Regions from separate parts of the Williamsia sp. z71 genome, predicted to be linked through region 3. Evidence: riboswitches for the same ligand, from Rfam matches in the RefSeq annotation. Region 3 holds a riboswitch; each other region holds the start of a gene.
What was found. A riboswitch is a leader RNA that binds a small molecule or an ion and turns the genes downstream of it on or off. The one in region 3 is predicted to bind S-adenosylmethionine.
Positions count from the first base shown of each region.

Region 1: it holds a riboswitch for S-adenosylmethionine, as region 3 does, so the genes downstream of both, AC51GR_RS22690 (aminotransferase class V-fold PLP-dependent enzyme) here and AC51GR_RS01495 (hypothetical protein) in region 3, are expected to answer to the same signal.
Region 2: it holds a riboswitch for S-adenosylmethionine, as region 3 does, so the genes downstream of both, AC51GR_RS23285 (LLM class flavin-dependent oxidoreductase) here and AC51GR_RS01495 (hypothetical protein) in region 3, are expected to answer to the same signal.

Region 1 is NZ_JCANWX010000010.1:162,205-166,787, reverse strand. It holds gene AC51GR_RS22700 (alpha/beta fold hydrolase) at 1-347, shown strand, start outside; gene AC51GR_RS22695 (PP2C family protein-serine/threonine phosphatase) at 344-1,543, shown strand; gene AC51GR_RS22690 (aminotransferase class V-fold PLP-dependent enzyme) at 1,540-2,739, opposite strand; SAM riboswitch class IV at 2,825-2,937, opposite strand; SAM riboswitch class IV at 3,130-3,247, shown strand; gene solA (N-methyl-L-tryptophan oxidase) at 3,490-4,583, shown strand, end outside.
Region 2 is NZ_JCANWX010000011.1:95,408-99,990, forward strand. It holds gene sigJ (RNA polymerase sigma factor SigJ) at 1-300, opposite strand, end outside; gene AC51GR_RS23270 (pirin family protein) at 328-1,101, opposite strand; gene AC51GR_RS23275 (VOC family protein) at 1,146-1,658, opposite strand; gene AC51GR_RS23280 (MarR family winged helix-turn-helix transcriptional regulator) at 1,796-2,260, shown strand; SAM riboswitch class I at 2,504-2,598, shown strand; gene AC51GR_RS23285 (LLM class flavin-dependent oxidoreductase) at 2,629-3,696, shown strand; gene AC51GR_RS23290 (LLM class flavin-dependent oxidoreductase) at 3,782-4,583, shown strand, end outside.
Region 3 is NZ_JCANWX010000001.1:349,544-354,126, forward strand. It holds gene AC51GR_RS01485 (O-succinylhomoserine sulfhydrylase) at 1-252, shown strand, start outside; gene AC51GR_RS01490 (DedA family protein) at 300-941, shown strand; SAM riboswitch class IV at 1,009-1,124, shown strand; gene AC51GR_RS01495 (hypothetical protein) at 1,156-1,377, shown strand; gene AC51GR_RS01500 (aminotransferase class V-fold PLP-dependent enzyme) at 1,350-1,982, shown strand; gene AC51GR_RS01505 (hypothetical protein) at 1,979-2,482, shown strand; gene alc (allantoicase) at 2,532-3,557, opposite strand; gene AC51GR_RS01515 (MarR family winged helix-turn-helix transcriptional regulator) at 3,703-4,197, shown strand; gene AC51GR_RS01520 (inorganic diphosphatase) at 4,264-4,583, opposite strand, start outside.

The DNA.
Region 1 (4,583 bases), on a different contig from region 3:
GGTCGGCGTCGATGGCGCCGAACATCGTCGGTAACCCGGATCGACCCGCGCTCGGCGGCGAGTTGACCGAATCGTTCTGTCGAACCGACCCGGAGAAGGCGCTGGTGTTCGCCCGCGCCACCTTCCTGTCCGACAACCGGACCGATCTCGCACGCGTCACCGTGCCCACCCTCGTGATCGAGTGTGAGCGCGATTCTCTGGCGCCCCGGCACGTCGGCGCGTACGTGCATGATCAGATCGAGGGCAGCGAACTCGTCACGCTCGACGCCAGCGGCCACTGCCCCCAGCTCAGCAACCCCGTGCCCACCGCCGAGGCCATCGCGGCCTTCGTCGATGGCCGTCGATGAACACGGACCACAGTGATATCAGGTCACCGGACGTACTCCAAGAGAGTCTGGAAGACCTGTACGAGAATGCGCCGTGCGGGTATCTGTCGACGTGGCCGGACGGGTGCATCGCAAAGGTCAACACCACTCTGACGGTGTGGCTCGGGCAGGACCGAGCGTCATTGTTGGGCAAACCCTTCAGCGATCTGCTCACCGCAGGCGGGAGGATCCACTACGAAACCCACTTCGCACCGCTGCTGCAGCTCGAAGGGGTACTGAACGGAATCACCGTCGACCTCGTCGCGGCCGACGGCCGACGACTGCCCGTATTCGTCACCGCGAACGTGAAGATCGGCGCCGATGGAACCGCCGTGCTCATCCGCATCACCGCACAGGACGCACGTGACCGCCGCGCATACGAGAAGCAGTTGCTCGAGGCGCGGCGCCATGCCGAAGAAGAACATGCGCGCATACAGCTGCTCGCCTCGACACTTCAGCGCTCGCTGCTTCCACCGTCGTTGCGACCTCCCGATGGCATGGAGGCCGCGGCCCACTACCACGCTGCGTCGATCGACGATGTCGGCGGCGACTTCTACGACCTGTTCGCCCTGTCGGCGCACAAGTGGGGGTTCTTCCTCGGCGACGTGTGTGGCAAAGGGGCCACCGCGGCGGCGGTGACCTCGCTGACCCGCTACACGCTGCGCGCCGCGGCGGTGTACGACGACGACCCGATTGCGGTGTTACACAACCTCCACACGGTGTTGCATGCCAATCACCATGGTGACGAACCACGGTTCTGCACAGTGATCTTCGGGGTGCTCACCCGCCACGACAACGGTTTCGACGTCCACCTCGCCAGTGGTGGGCACCCACCCGCACTGCTGCTCAGCGCCGCCGGTCAGGCGCAGTACGTGAGCACCGAGGGCGGGCAATTGGTCGGCATCCTGCGCGATCCCCGGTTCGTCTCGACACGGATCCATCTCGATGCCGGCGACACCCTCGTCCTCTACACCGACGGGCTCACCGAGGCGCGGACCGGACCGGGTCCCGAGCGGTATGACGACGACGGTGCGCTGCTCGAGTTCGCGTCGGCACACACACCGACGTCGGCAGGCCAGATCATCGAGGACTTGGGGGCATTGCTCGACACTTTCGGTGCCGGCCTCGAAGACGACACCGCGCTCTTGGCGCTCAGTGTCCCCGACCCCGGGGTCTAGAGGGTTCGGAGGGCGGTGAGCAGTAGGTCGACGTCCTCGGAGGTCGAACCGAGGCCGAGGCTGGCGCGCACCGCCCCCGAACCGTGGCCCAGGCGATCGAAGAGCGGGTGGGCGCAGAATCGTCCATCGCGCACACCGACGCCGTGTTCTGCCGACAGATGGGCTGCCACCTCAGCGGCCCGATGCCCGTCGACGACAAAGCTGACAACGCCAACGGCGTCGGTGCTGTCGGTGAAGATCTTCAGGGGGTGCACGCCCGGGATCTCTGCCAGGCCGTTGCGCAACTGTTCCGTGAGCGCGGTTTCATGGGAAACCACGGCATCACCGAGGGACGCGATCTCTACGCAGGCCGCCGCGAGCGCGGCCGCACCCAGGACGTTGGGTGAGCCGCCCTCATGACGGGCGGGCGACCGCGCCCACGTCACGTCCTGCTCGGTGACGTTCAGAACGGCACCACCACCGGCCAGGTATGGTTCGGCGACGTCAAGCCAATCCCGGAGTCCGACAAGCACTCCCGAGCCGAATGGTGCATAGGTCTTGTGACCGGAGAACGCCAGGTAGTCGATGCCGGCGGCGGTGATGTCGATCCTGCGATGCGGAACCAGCTGCGCTCCGTCGACGGCAATTCGGGCACCATTGCGGTGCGCGAGATCAGCCAATTCATCGATCGGCAGGATCTCACCGGTGACGTTGGACGCGCCGGTGACCGCCAGCAGCACCGCGCCGGTGTCCTTGAGGGCGGTCTCCACCCGGCTGATCGTCGCAGTGAGCGTATTCGCGGTCCGCACCACGTGAACATCCCTCCACGGCAACAGATTTGAATGATGTTCCAGGTCGAGGACGACGACCTTACCCGGCACGCAGCCGGCCAGGAGGTTCAGGGAATCGGTGGTGTTCCGGGTGAAGATCAGGCTGTGCTGCTGCCCGGCGCCGACGAACTCCGCGACCTGCGCGCGGGCGCTCTCGTATGCCTGGGTGGTGACCTGCGACGCGTAACCGGCCCCGCGGTGGACGCTCGAATACGTCGGCAGGAGTTGCGTGATCCGCTCGACGACGCTGCACAGAGCCGGCGCACTCGCCGCGTAGTCGAAGTTGACGTATCGCGTGGTCGAGCCATCACTCAGTGGCGCTCGGGTATCCGAACCCTCAATCGCTGCAAGGGCTTCCAAGGATCGTCCCAGTGTTGCAGTGCTCATTGCTCACACCCTCCGGTGTCAGGGATTCCACACGCGCCGCCAGTTCGAACCCTGCCGATGCGGCAGTTCGAACTCGGACGTGGGAGTTCCGCGCTTGCCTGTTCGGGTTCGAACAGGCCAGGTCTTCACCCGGAGCACCCCGCCGCGATGGAGGGTTGCTGACCAGCAAGCCGGGGCTGTGCGCTGGTACTCGTGACCGACGACGACGCTAACAGACTTCTTCGGCGTCGTCCATACCCATTTTGCTTTAACTTCTCGGCGATCGGAACTCCGCGCATCCTTCGGATTTGGGCAGGAGCGTGCGTATGGTTCTGTCCAACAGTTGAAATCCTCCGACCCGGGCATGCCCCCACGATGCCCGGATTCACTTGGTGGACAACAGCTGCCCTGTGTCAACGAGTATCAGCGCCAAGTTCCAGCTTGCTGGTCGGCAACCCTCCACCGCGGCGGGGTGCCCTGGATCAAAGACACGGTCCCAGCCTTCACCGGCATGGGGCAAGCGCGGGGTTCAGGCATCTGAGCCCGAGGATATCTCCAGGAGTTCGATGATCATTCACATCCGCCGTGCTGCTCGCTGCGTGGTCAGCACCGCACCCACTTACCAGGAGAGCACCTGATGTCCGTGTGGTCCGACAGGCTTCGATCCAACAAGGAGCAGATCGTCGACAGTCCCCCTGACCACCACACCCGGCTCATCGCGGTACCTGCTCTCGAACAGCGACACGAACACGAGGGAGCAGGTCGATCCACATGAGCGTGACAAGGGTCGACACCGTCGTCGTCGGTGGCGGGGCGATGGGTTCGGCCGCCGCCTGGCAACTCGCCCGGCGAGGCACCGAGACCGTTTTGCTGGAACGCTTTTCACCCGGACACCGCAACGGCGCGTCCCACGGAGCGTCACGGATCTTTCGCACCTCCTACGCCGAGCGCCCCTACGTAGAGCTGGCCCGCGAGGCCGAAACGCTGTGGGCGGAACTCGAACAGGAGTCCGGGTCAGAGCTGCTCACCATCACCGGTGGCGTCGACCAAGGATGGACGCACCGTCTGACCGCCATCTCCGATACCCTCGCCCACCTCGGACTCGTCCATCAGTGGCTCGAGCCCGACGAGGCCTCGCAGCGCTGGCCCGGAATCAGATTCGACGGCCGCGCGTTGTATTACCCCAACAGCGGCCGACTACATGCGGACAACGCTGTCAGCGCGCTACAACGCAGCGCAGCAGCCCTCGGCGCAGAGGTTCGACACGAATCGCAGGTGATCTCGATCGACGTCACAGACGACAACTCGGTCACCGTACGCACCGATGACCAGGAGTACGTGGCCCGACGTGTGGTGGTGGCGGCCGGCGCCTGGGCGACGAAGCTGTTGTCGGGCATCGTGCCGCTGCCACAGATCACCGTCACCCAAGAGCAACCTGCACACTTTGTACCGCGTGACCAGGACGCCGAGTGGCCCAGCTTCGGGATCCTGCACGACCCGGACGGACCGAACGCACCCGAATTCGGTGGTGTGTACGGCCTGTCCTCGGGTGCCGAAGGCGTCAAGGTCGGGTTCCATGGAACCGGACCGGTCGTTGACCCCGACCACCGCGATTTCACGGCGGAACCACGGCAACTCAAGGCCTTGCAGGAATACGTCCGCCATTGGGTGCCCGGCGTCGATGCCGACGCACTGACCCCGATCAGCTGCACGTACGCCACCACACCCGACTCCGACTTCGTCATCGACCGCCGCGGTCCGGTTGCGGTCGCCGCCGGATTCTCCGGACACGGCTTCAAGTTCGTGCCCGCCATCGGCCGCCTCCTCGCCGACCTCACCGCCGACAAAGATGCCCCCGAGCTGTT
Region 2 (4,583 bases), on a different contig from region 3:
CAGGGGATCGTCGTACTCGGGGGAGGGGACGACCTGCGTCACGACCGGCTCCGGAAGCCATTGGCCCACATGCTTTTCGCGGACGACAGCGGCGGATTTGAGACGGTCCAGACAGATTCGTCCGACCACGGTCGTCAGCCAGGCTCCGAGATCATCGATCGAGTCGCTATCGGCCGCATCGAGGCGCAACCAGGATTCCTGGACGGCATCTTCGGCATCGCTGATGCTGCCGGTGATCCGGTACGCCACCGACAACATCCGGCTGCGTTGCTCTTCGAAACGCTCCGCGAAGGTACCCATCGGATCGGAGTCCACGTGCCCGCTCCCTCAGGCCGCTATCGCGGCATGCATCTCCCACACGATGACCTCGGCATCGGAGGTGGCGGTCAGCTGCTGTCCGCCATCACCGTGGACGCGGACCGCGTCGCCGGTGCCGAGCTCCCCGACGCTCTCCATCTCGACCTCACCGCGCGGGACGAAGACGTGCAACAGGGGAGCGTCCGGCAGGGTCAGTGGACGCTGCCCGGGGGTCATGCGCGCCACATGCATGGTGGCATAACGATTTTTGATGCGGATCGCGGAGTGGTCGGCGTACCGGGGCATGCCCGAGGCCACCGGAACGAATCCACCGGACAACAATTCATGGTCGATCTCGAGTTGCTCGTATCCCGGTGTGATCCCGGATTCGTCGGGGACAACCCACATCTGGACGAAGTGCACCGGATCGTGGGTCTCGTCCGCGCTGTCCTGGCGCCAGACGTCGTTCTTCTCCGAATGCATGATCCCGGTGCCGGCGCTCATCCGTTGTGCCAGGCCGGGGTAGATGACGCCGTTGTGTCCCATCGAATCCTGATGGACCAGGGAACCCTGCAGAACCCAGGTGACGATCTCCATGTCCTGATGGGGATGGGTATCGAAACCCTGCCGGGGCAACACGATGTCGTCGTTGTTGACCATCAGGACGCCGTGGTGGGTGTTGGCCGGGTCGTAGTGGTGGCCGAAGGAGAAGGAATGTTTGGAGTCGAGCCAGCCCGCATCGGTCTTGAAGCGGCTGTCGGCGCGGCGGAGGTCGAATCGGGTGGGAGGTGTTGCGGTGGTCATCGGTGGGGCCTTTCGGGTGGAGCGGTATCGCCTACAGGTCGTGCCTAGAGAACGTGCGAGCCGTACATCTCGCCGAGCGGATCGGCGATGAGTTCGAGGCGGGCGCCATCGGGATCGCGGAAGTACAGCGACACCTCGCTGTGTTCGATGAGTTCAACGCCTGCGTCGATCAGCTTGTCGCGCAAGTGTTTCCAGCGCTGCGGTTCGACACTGATCGCGACGTGGTGCAGTCCGCCGAGGACTTCCTGGTACGGCCCGACGTCGAGGCCGGGAAAGTCGAAGAACGCCAGGAGGTTTGAGTTGCCGATGTCGAAAAAGAAGTGCGAGGAGCCGGGATAGTCGCGGTTCTCGATGAGTTCGGTCAGCGGGAACTCGAGCAGGTCTTGGTAGAACCGGACGGTGCGTTCGACGTCGCCGCTGACCAGTGCGGTGTGGTGCAGACCGCGGGCCGAGGACGCCGGCCGGGAGTCGGCGGGTACCAGGTGTCTGGCGCGGATCGCCTCACGTCTGCCCGCGTATTCCTGCGAGCGCTTGTTCTCGGTGTCGGCGGTGCTCATGGCCGGTCCTTCCGTGCGGGGGGTCTTCATCCAGTGTGCGCTTCGAGTGGCCAGAGGTAAATGGTTGCGTTGTCAACTACTTTGGTAGCGTATCGCAACTGATTGCGTTGTCAACTACTTTGGCTATGCTCTGAACCGTGGAACCAACACAGTGGCTCAGTGAGGACGAGCAGCGGACCTGGCGCGCGTACCTGGATGCGACCCGGTTGCTGTTGCGGACGCTCGATCAGCAGCTCGCCCGGGATGCGGGCTTGTCCTTCACCGACTTCGAACTGCTCGTCGTCTTGTCCGAGGCGCCGCAGCGCCGACTGCGCATGCGGGATCTCGCTGATGCGATCACCACCACACGAAGCGGCGCCACCAGGGCAATCGGTCGTCTGGTGGACGCCGGATGGGTCTGCCGCGTCGAATGCGAAGACGACAAACGGGGCATGTTGGCCGAACTGACCGACGCCGGGATGCAGAAGCTGACCTCGGCGAGCCCCGGACATGTCGCCGCGGTCAGGCGAAATGTGTTCGATCTGCTGAGTACGCGCGATGTTGCCGTGGTGGGCCGGGCATTCGCGGACGTGCGTGAGCACCTGCAGCAGCCGCCGGCATAGGCGCCCGGTCGATCGCCGACTCGGTCGGCTGCGGGGGTTGGCGAAAAGTCGTTGCGGGTGCAAGCAGCTTGCCGAACCCCAAGTGCGCACGGTCGGCAACTGATCGTTGCTGATGACAGGGCGCGAGATCGCGTTTGTTCCGTGTGACATTGCAGCACCCCGGGGTCATCGATGACCGGGGGGTTTGAACCCGACTGAATCTAACCGTTCCACGGTGGGTGGGCACCGGCCTACTGTGCACAAGGATCATCAAGAGCGACTGAGAGACCCGGCTCGCTGACGTCGCAGCAACCCCCCGCCTCGGCGGGTGCGGGTGCTACTGCCGGGACCGATGAAGGTTGTGTCATGTCATCAGTTCAGGAGTCCGGGTGAAGTTTCTGTTGATCAGTTTGATCACCCACACGCCCCACCCGTTGTCCGGCGAGACCGTGTCCCCGGCGCAGCGGTTTCGAGAAGTGATCGACACTGCGGTCCTCGCAGAGGAATTGGGGTTTGACGGCTTCGGGGTGGGCGAACGGCACGAGAGGCCGTTCATCTCCTCGTCGCCACCGGTTGTGCTCAGTAACATCGCCGCACGGACCTCGACGATCGCGCTGTTCACCGCGGTGACAACGCTCAGTCTGCTCGACCCGGTCCGCGCCTTCGAGGACTACTCGACCCTCGACAATCTTTCCGGCGGTCGACTGCAACTGATGATCGGCAAGGGTAACGGCGCCGCGCAGGCCAAGCTGTTCGGAGTCACCGAGGCCGACCAATGGGAGCGCAACCGCGAAGGTTACGAACTCTTCCGGCGACTGTGGGAGGACGACACGGTCACCTGGACCGGCAAGTACCGTCCGTCGTTGATCGACGCCGAGGCGTTGCCCCGCCCGCTGCAGAAGAAGATCCGCGTCTGGCACGGTAGTGCCACCAGCCGCGAATCAGTCGACCTGGCAGCGTTTTACGGGGATCCGCTGTTCTCTGCCAACGTCACCAACCCGGTCGAACCCTATGCGGCATTGATCGACCACTACCGAGCGCGGTGGGCGGCATACGGGCACGACCCGGCGGATGCTCTTGTGGGTGCCGGATCGGCCGGGTACTACGCCACCAAGAACTCGCAGGATGCGATCAACACCTACCGCCCGATCTTCGATGCCACCTTGGCGAGAATCGGGTCATTCGGTCTGCCGCTGGTGTTTCCGACCCTCGAAGACGCTGTGGAACGCAGCTCGCTACTACTCGGAAGTCCACAACAGGTGATCGACAAGGTGTTGCGGTACCACGAGAAGTTCGGCCATGAGGTGATGCATCTGCATGCTGACGCCGGCGGCCTGAGCAATGCCCAGCACCGCGACTCGCTCGAACTCTTCCAGTCCGAGATCGCCCCGGTGCTGCGGCGCGAGATCCCGAGTCGCCCGATCGCCACTCCCACCGCGTTGGAGGTGCTGTCGTGACTGCCCCGACCCGGATCCCGCCGTCGACACATGTCGGCCGCCGCACGTCCACACGTTTCCTCTGACACTTCGAAAAAGGACAACCATGCCAGTAGAGTTCCTGGGGATCGCAGCCACGAATGACGGCACCGAGACCCACCCTCGTACCACCGCCGGTTCGTTCGACCGCGAGTACACACTCAAACTCGCTCGTGCACACGAGGATTTCGGGTGGGACCGGATCCTGTTCGCCTATGGCGCCGGTGCTCCCGAACCCGCGGCGGCCGCCTCGTACATCGCAAGCAACCTCGACCGCATCGAGATCCTGCTGGCGCACCGTCCCAATGTCTCGTACCCGACCTTCGCCGCCAAGACCTTCGCCACCCTCGACCAGATCTCCGGGGGACGGGTGACGGTGCACTTCATCACCGGCGGCAACGACACCGAACAGCAGCGGGAAGGTGACTTCCTGACGAAAGACCAGCGGTACGAACGCACCCGTGAGTACATCCAGATCGTCAAGAAGGTGTGGACCAGCCGCGAACCGTTCGACCACAACGGCACCCACTACCGGTTCAACGACTTCGTCTCCGATGTCTTCCCGGTGGCGCAGCCACGGCCCGACATCTCCTTCGGCGGGTCGTCGCCGGCCGCCTATGCGGTAGGTGGCGCGGAGGCTGACATCTACGCGCTGTGGGGTGAACCCCTCGAGAACACCGCCGAGCAGATCGCGTCGATCACCGCCTCCGCGAAAGCTGCAGGTCGACAAAAGCGCCCGCGGCTACAGGTCGCGTTTCGGCCGATCATCGCACCGACCGATGAATTGGCCTGGCAGAAGGCCGAATCGATACTCGGTCAGCTCAATGCCCGGGCAGCCGGCGCCGCCCAATTCCCACGCGGATTCTCTC
Region 3 (4,583 bases):
GAACTGGCCGACACCGGTTCGGTATCCGGGAAGGCGCGGGCGTTCGAATTGCTCGACGGTCTGCAGATCGTGGACATCTCGAACAACCTCGGGGACTCGAAGTCGTTGATCACGCATCCGGCGACCACCACCCACCGCGCGATGGGACCCGAGGGTCGGGCTGCGATCGGGTTGTCCGATTCGCTGGTTCGGCTGTCGGTCGGTCTTGAGGGTGTGGACGATCTGCTGAAGGATCTCGACCAGGCTCTGTAACGCAGAATTGGGCGACGCCGCCTGCGGCCGTCACCGGGGATCGGAGGGTGGGCATTTTTCACTCGCTGGCCGACTGGGTCATCTCGATCATCCAGTCGACGCCGCCGTGGGCGGTGTATCTCGTGGTGTTCGTCGTCATCTACGGAGAAGCGGCGGCCCTGCTCGGTCTGGTCCTGCCCGGTGAGACGGTCCTGCTCGCCGGTGGGGTCGCGGCCGCCCTCGGCGAGACCAACATCGTCTGGCTGATCGTCGGTGCGTGCGTTGCCGCGGTGCTCGGCGATTGGACCGGCTATTCCATCGGCCGCAGATCCGGTGGCCGCATCACCGAAACCCGCTTCGGCGGATGGGTCGGACGAGAACGCTGGCAGAAGGCCGAGGAACTCATCCGCCATGGTGGGGTGGCCACGGTGATCGGAGCCCGCTGGATCGGCTACGTGCGCACCGTGACCCCGTTTGTGGCGGGGATGAGCAAGATGCCGACGCGTCAGTATGTGCTGGCAAACGTCGCCGGTGGTGTCGTCTGGGTGACCGTGGTGTGCATCATCGGCTACGCGGTCGGTGAAACCGTCGGGGCGACGGTGATGTTCTACCTGGCTTTCGGTGCCGGGGCGCTCATGCTTCTCTATTTCGCCGCTCGCTGGTGGCAGCATCGGCGCAGGTCACAAAAGGCCGCGGCCAGCGCGGAATAACATTCACGCCGGGTTAAAGAGGTTCGATATTTGACAGGGAAATCAACGGCGCTGCAATGTGGTCATCGGTGACGAGTGTCAGCGACAAGCCCCGGCTTGCTGGCCGGCAACCCTCCATTCGCGGCGGGGTGCTCCGGGTGACAACCTGGCCGCTGTCTGTTCGGACGGCGGCAAGCGCGGACTCCGGCCGAGTCCGGATCTGAAGGGACTGTGGGTGACGAACTCCTCCACGAACGATTTGAAGGACGAGATCGCCCGGTTTGTGAAGGCCCGCCCGACCGATCGGGTCCTGTTCGCCTCCGAACTCGCCGAGGCCGTTGCGCTGGTCGCCGGTGTCGCGCCCGGTGGCGTCGTCACACTTGATCTGACCGCCGCCCTCACGAACCCCACCCCGATGGTGACCACCGGGTGGTGCCGGCGCAGGTCGATCTGGTGACCACCCTGGCCGCGGTGGACAGCGAGCTCGAACGCCGTAGCGCCGCACTCCTGATCGTTCCGGCCGTCGCCGAGGCCACCGGCGAAGTGGTGCCGCTGCCCGCGCTGGCGGCGATCGCACACCGACGCGGCGCGCGACTGCTGGTCGATGGCAGTGAGCTCGTGTCCCGGCGGGCGGTGAACCTGACCAGCCACGGGATCGACTACCTCGTGTTGTCCGGCCGGTCCGTCGCCGGTCCGGCGGTGGTTGTGGGCCGCGGCGACTGGCTCGCCGACTGTGCCGACGCCGATATCCACACCGTCGACGGCAACGTCGGCACTGACCGGTCCCCGGCCCGGGCGCTGGCCGACCTCGGTTACGAGAGCGCCGGTCTCCACGAGCAGGCACTGTCCGAGTGGCTTGACGCCGAAGCCGCCCGGCATCCCGGGATCCGCCGACTGCAGCTGTGGCCCGATGCCGGTGACCGCGTGGGAATCGCCTCACTGGCCGTGGCCGGACACCCTGAGCCCGCCGTCATCCGATGGGACGCCCACACCGGCGTCGATGAGCTTGCCCGGCAACTGAACTCACTCGTGGACAGCACTCTTGAGCAGGAGAAATCATGACCGAAGCAGATCGCGTCACCACCGTACGCACCCGCCCCGAACTGCTGGTCGCCATCGAGGGCGACAACCACCAGCTCGCCTGGAGCAGGCCTGGCCCGTCCGAGGCCCGGGGTTCGGCGGTCCGCCGGATCCGCCAGCCGGAATTGCGGGGCGGCATCAAGGAGCGAGCCGCACTGCGTGCCGGCTGGCAGGAACTGGGCGAGGATCCCGCGGACCTGGTGGTGGCGTTGGAGATCGACGTGGTGATCGCCGAGGACGCGGCCACCGCGCGGGCAGAGCTTCTGCGGCTGGGGGAGTCGAGGTTCGGCGACACCGTCCGCTATGTCGGCACCGCCAACGGATTGCTGACGCTGATCGTCGACATCTATACCGCCGAGGTCGCCGATGCGGTCATCCTGCGGCCTCTCGACCTGGGGCGGACGGGTGATCGGCCCGGTTCGGCCCAGCTCATCGCCGACCGCGTGCTGCCCGGACTGCTCGAACGGGCCACCGCGGCCTGACGCCCCACACCACGCCTGATCGCAGGCGTGATGCGGACCGATCCGCCGATCAGCTCTCGCCGTTTTCCCAGCGATCGATGATCCGTGCGCGAGCGTCTTCGGTCAGCGAGCCGTACAACCGCAGTCGTGCCATGCCGCCGTCCGGGAAGATGTCGAGGCGGGCCTCGGTCATCGGCCGGTCTGCCTCGATCAGGAACCGGTGTCGGGTGTCGGGTTGCAGGGCGGATCGGCCCAGAACCTCGAACCACTCACCGTTTTCGCCGTCGCGGCCACGAATCATCGCCGAGCCCGGTGCATTTCCCAAGAAGTAGCTGGTGTCGAGTTCGGCCAGGCCGATCGTCGACTCACCGGCCAATTTGACCTGGACCCAGTCGTTTCCGTCGTCGCGCCGCCGTGAGGTCTCCCAGCCTTCTCCCATCGTGCGGGCCCGGCCGGGCATCAGGAGGTTGTTCGGGGAACCGTAGAACATGTTGGAGCAGGCGGTGATCATGCCGCCGTTCTCGAGGGCGGCGAGGTCGAAGTGTCCGTAGGACAAGAACTTCGGGTCGGGGACGCCACGGCCGTGCACCCGGAATCGGGCCACGCCACCGTCCGGATGGATTGTGAGCCGCACATGGGTGAACCGCTCCTTGGAGTCCACCCGGAACGGATTCTGTGTATCGCCGTTGACCTCGACGCGATCGACGATCGTCTGCCACTTGGTGTTCTCGAGCAGCTCCGAAATGGTCGGAATGCCTTCGACCGCAGCAGCTTCCACTGAAATGCAGGGGGGGTAGTTGCCGACGAACCAGGATGTGTCGACCACGACGCCGTAGATGATGCCGGGGACACCGAGTCGCACGATGGCCTGGTCCACACCCGCTTCGCGCCGGCGCCGGGTTTCCCAGCCGTCATAGACCTGACCCTTGTGCCCGAAGGTCGCCGGTTGATATTCGGCGGCAGACGTCTTGATGAGATTCTCGGCCTCGGCGAAGAGGGCGTCGTTGGTCCAGAGGACCGCGCCGCCGAGAGCGCGTAGAGCCAGATCTGGCATCGAGGTGAAGTGGGGGCGCGAGTTCGGCGGGGATGGAGTCACGACTCATCAGGCTAGTGGCACCGCCCAGCGGGTGCGACTTGTCGCGCCGGCGACGCCCGGTTCTTGCGAAAGCTCCGTGACGCGGGCCATACTTTCTGCCAACAACTAGTTGCAAGTCGAAACTCGTTGAACCATGAGAAGGACCATGTTGAAGGAGACAGCGTCGCGCGACGCTCAGATTGCGGATCTCATGGAGGTCCTCGCGAGGCACCTGCGGGTGCGTGACCGGTTGTCGGCGACGCGGTGGCGAACCGCGGACGATGCTGTCGAGTCAGCGGCCTATCACTGCCTTTTTCGGCTGAATCGGGCGCCGGCACGCTCGGGTGAGTTGGCCGAGGCGCTGTTCAGCGACCCGTCGACCATCAGCAGGCACGTCGCTCAACTGGTCAAGCTGGGCTATGTCCGGCGTGAGGCCGATCCGCGCGACGGCCGGGCCACGATCCTCGTGGTCACCGAGTCCGGTGCGCAGCGGGTCGCCGATTTCCGCAACCGCCGGGCCGAAGAACTCGAGACGATGCTGGCCGATTGGGATGACGATGACGTCGAGACCTTGACCGAGTTGCTCGGCCGCTACGTCAGCTCCGCAGAACGCAGCCTCATAGAGGCCAACGAGACACCCGCGGACCGCGCCCGGTCCTGACCCCCCCACCGAGAAGGGCCCGACATCGCTGCTGCGAGGCGGGCCCTTGTTCGTGTTCGGGGTCGATCAGCCGCGAGAGGGCTCGTTCGCCTCGTCCGGGTGCTTGGCCAGACGATCGATCGCCTCTTGTGCGACCTTCTCGGCGTCGGCCTTACCGGTCCATCCGCCGGCCTGGACGTCTTTGCCGGGCTCGAGGTCCTTGTAGTGCTCGAAGAAGTGCGCGATCGCCTGGAGCTCGAAGTCGTCGACGTCGCCGATGTCCTGGACGTGGTCCCAGCGGACATCTCCGGCGGGCACTGCCAGCAGCTTGTCGTCGCCACCGGCCTCATCGGTCATGCGGAACATGCCGACGATGCGGGCGCGGACGATCACGCCGGGGTAGACGG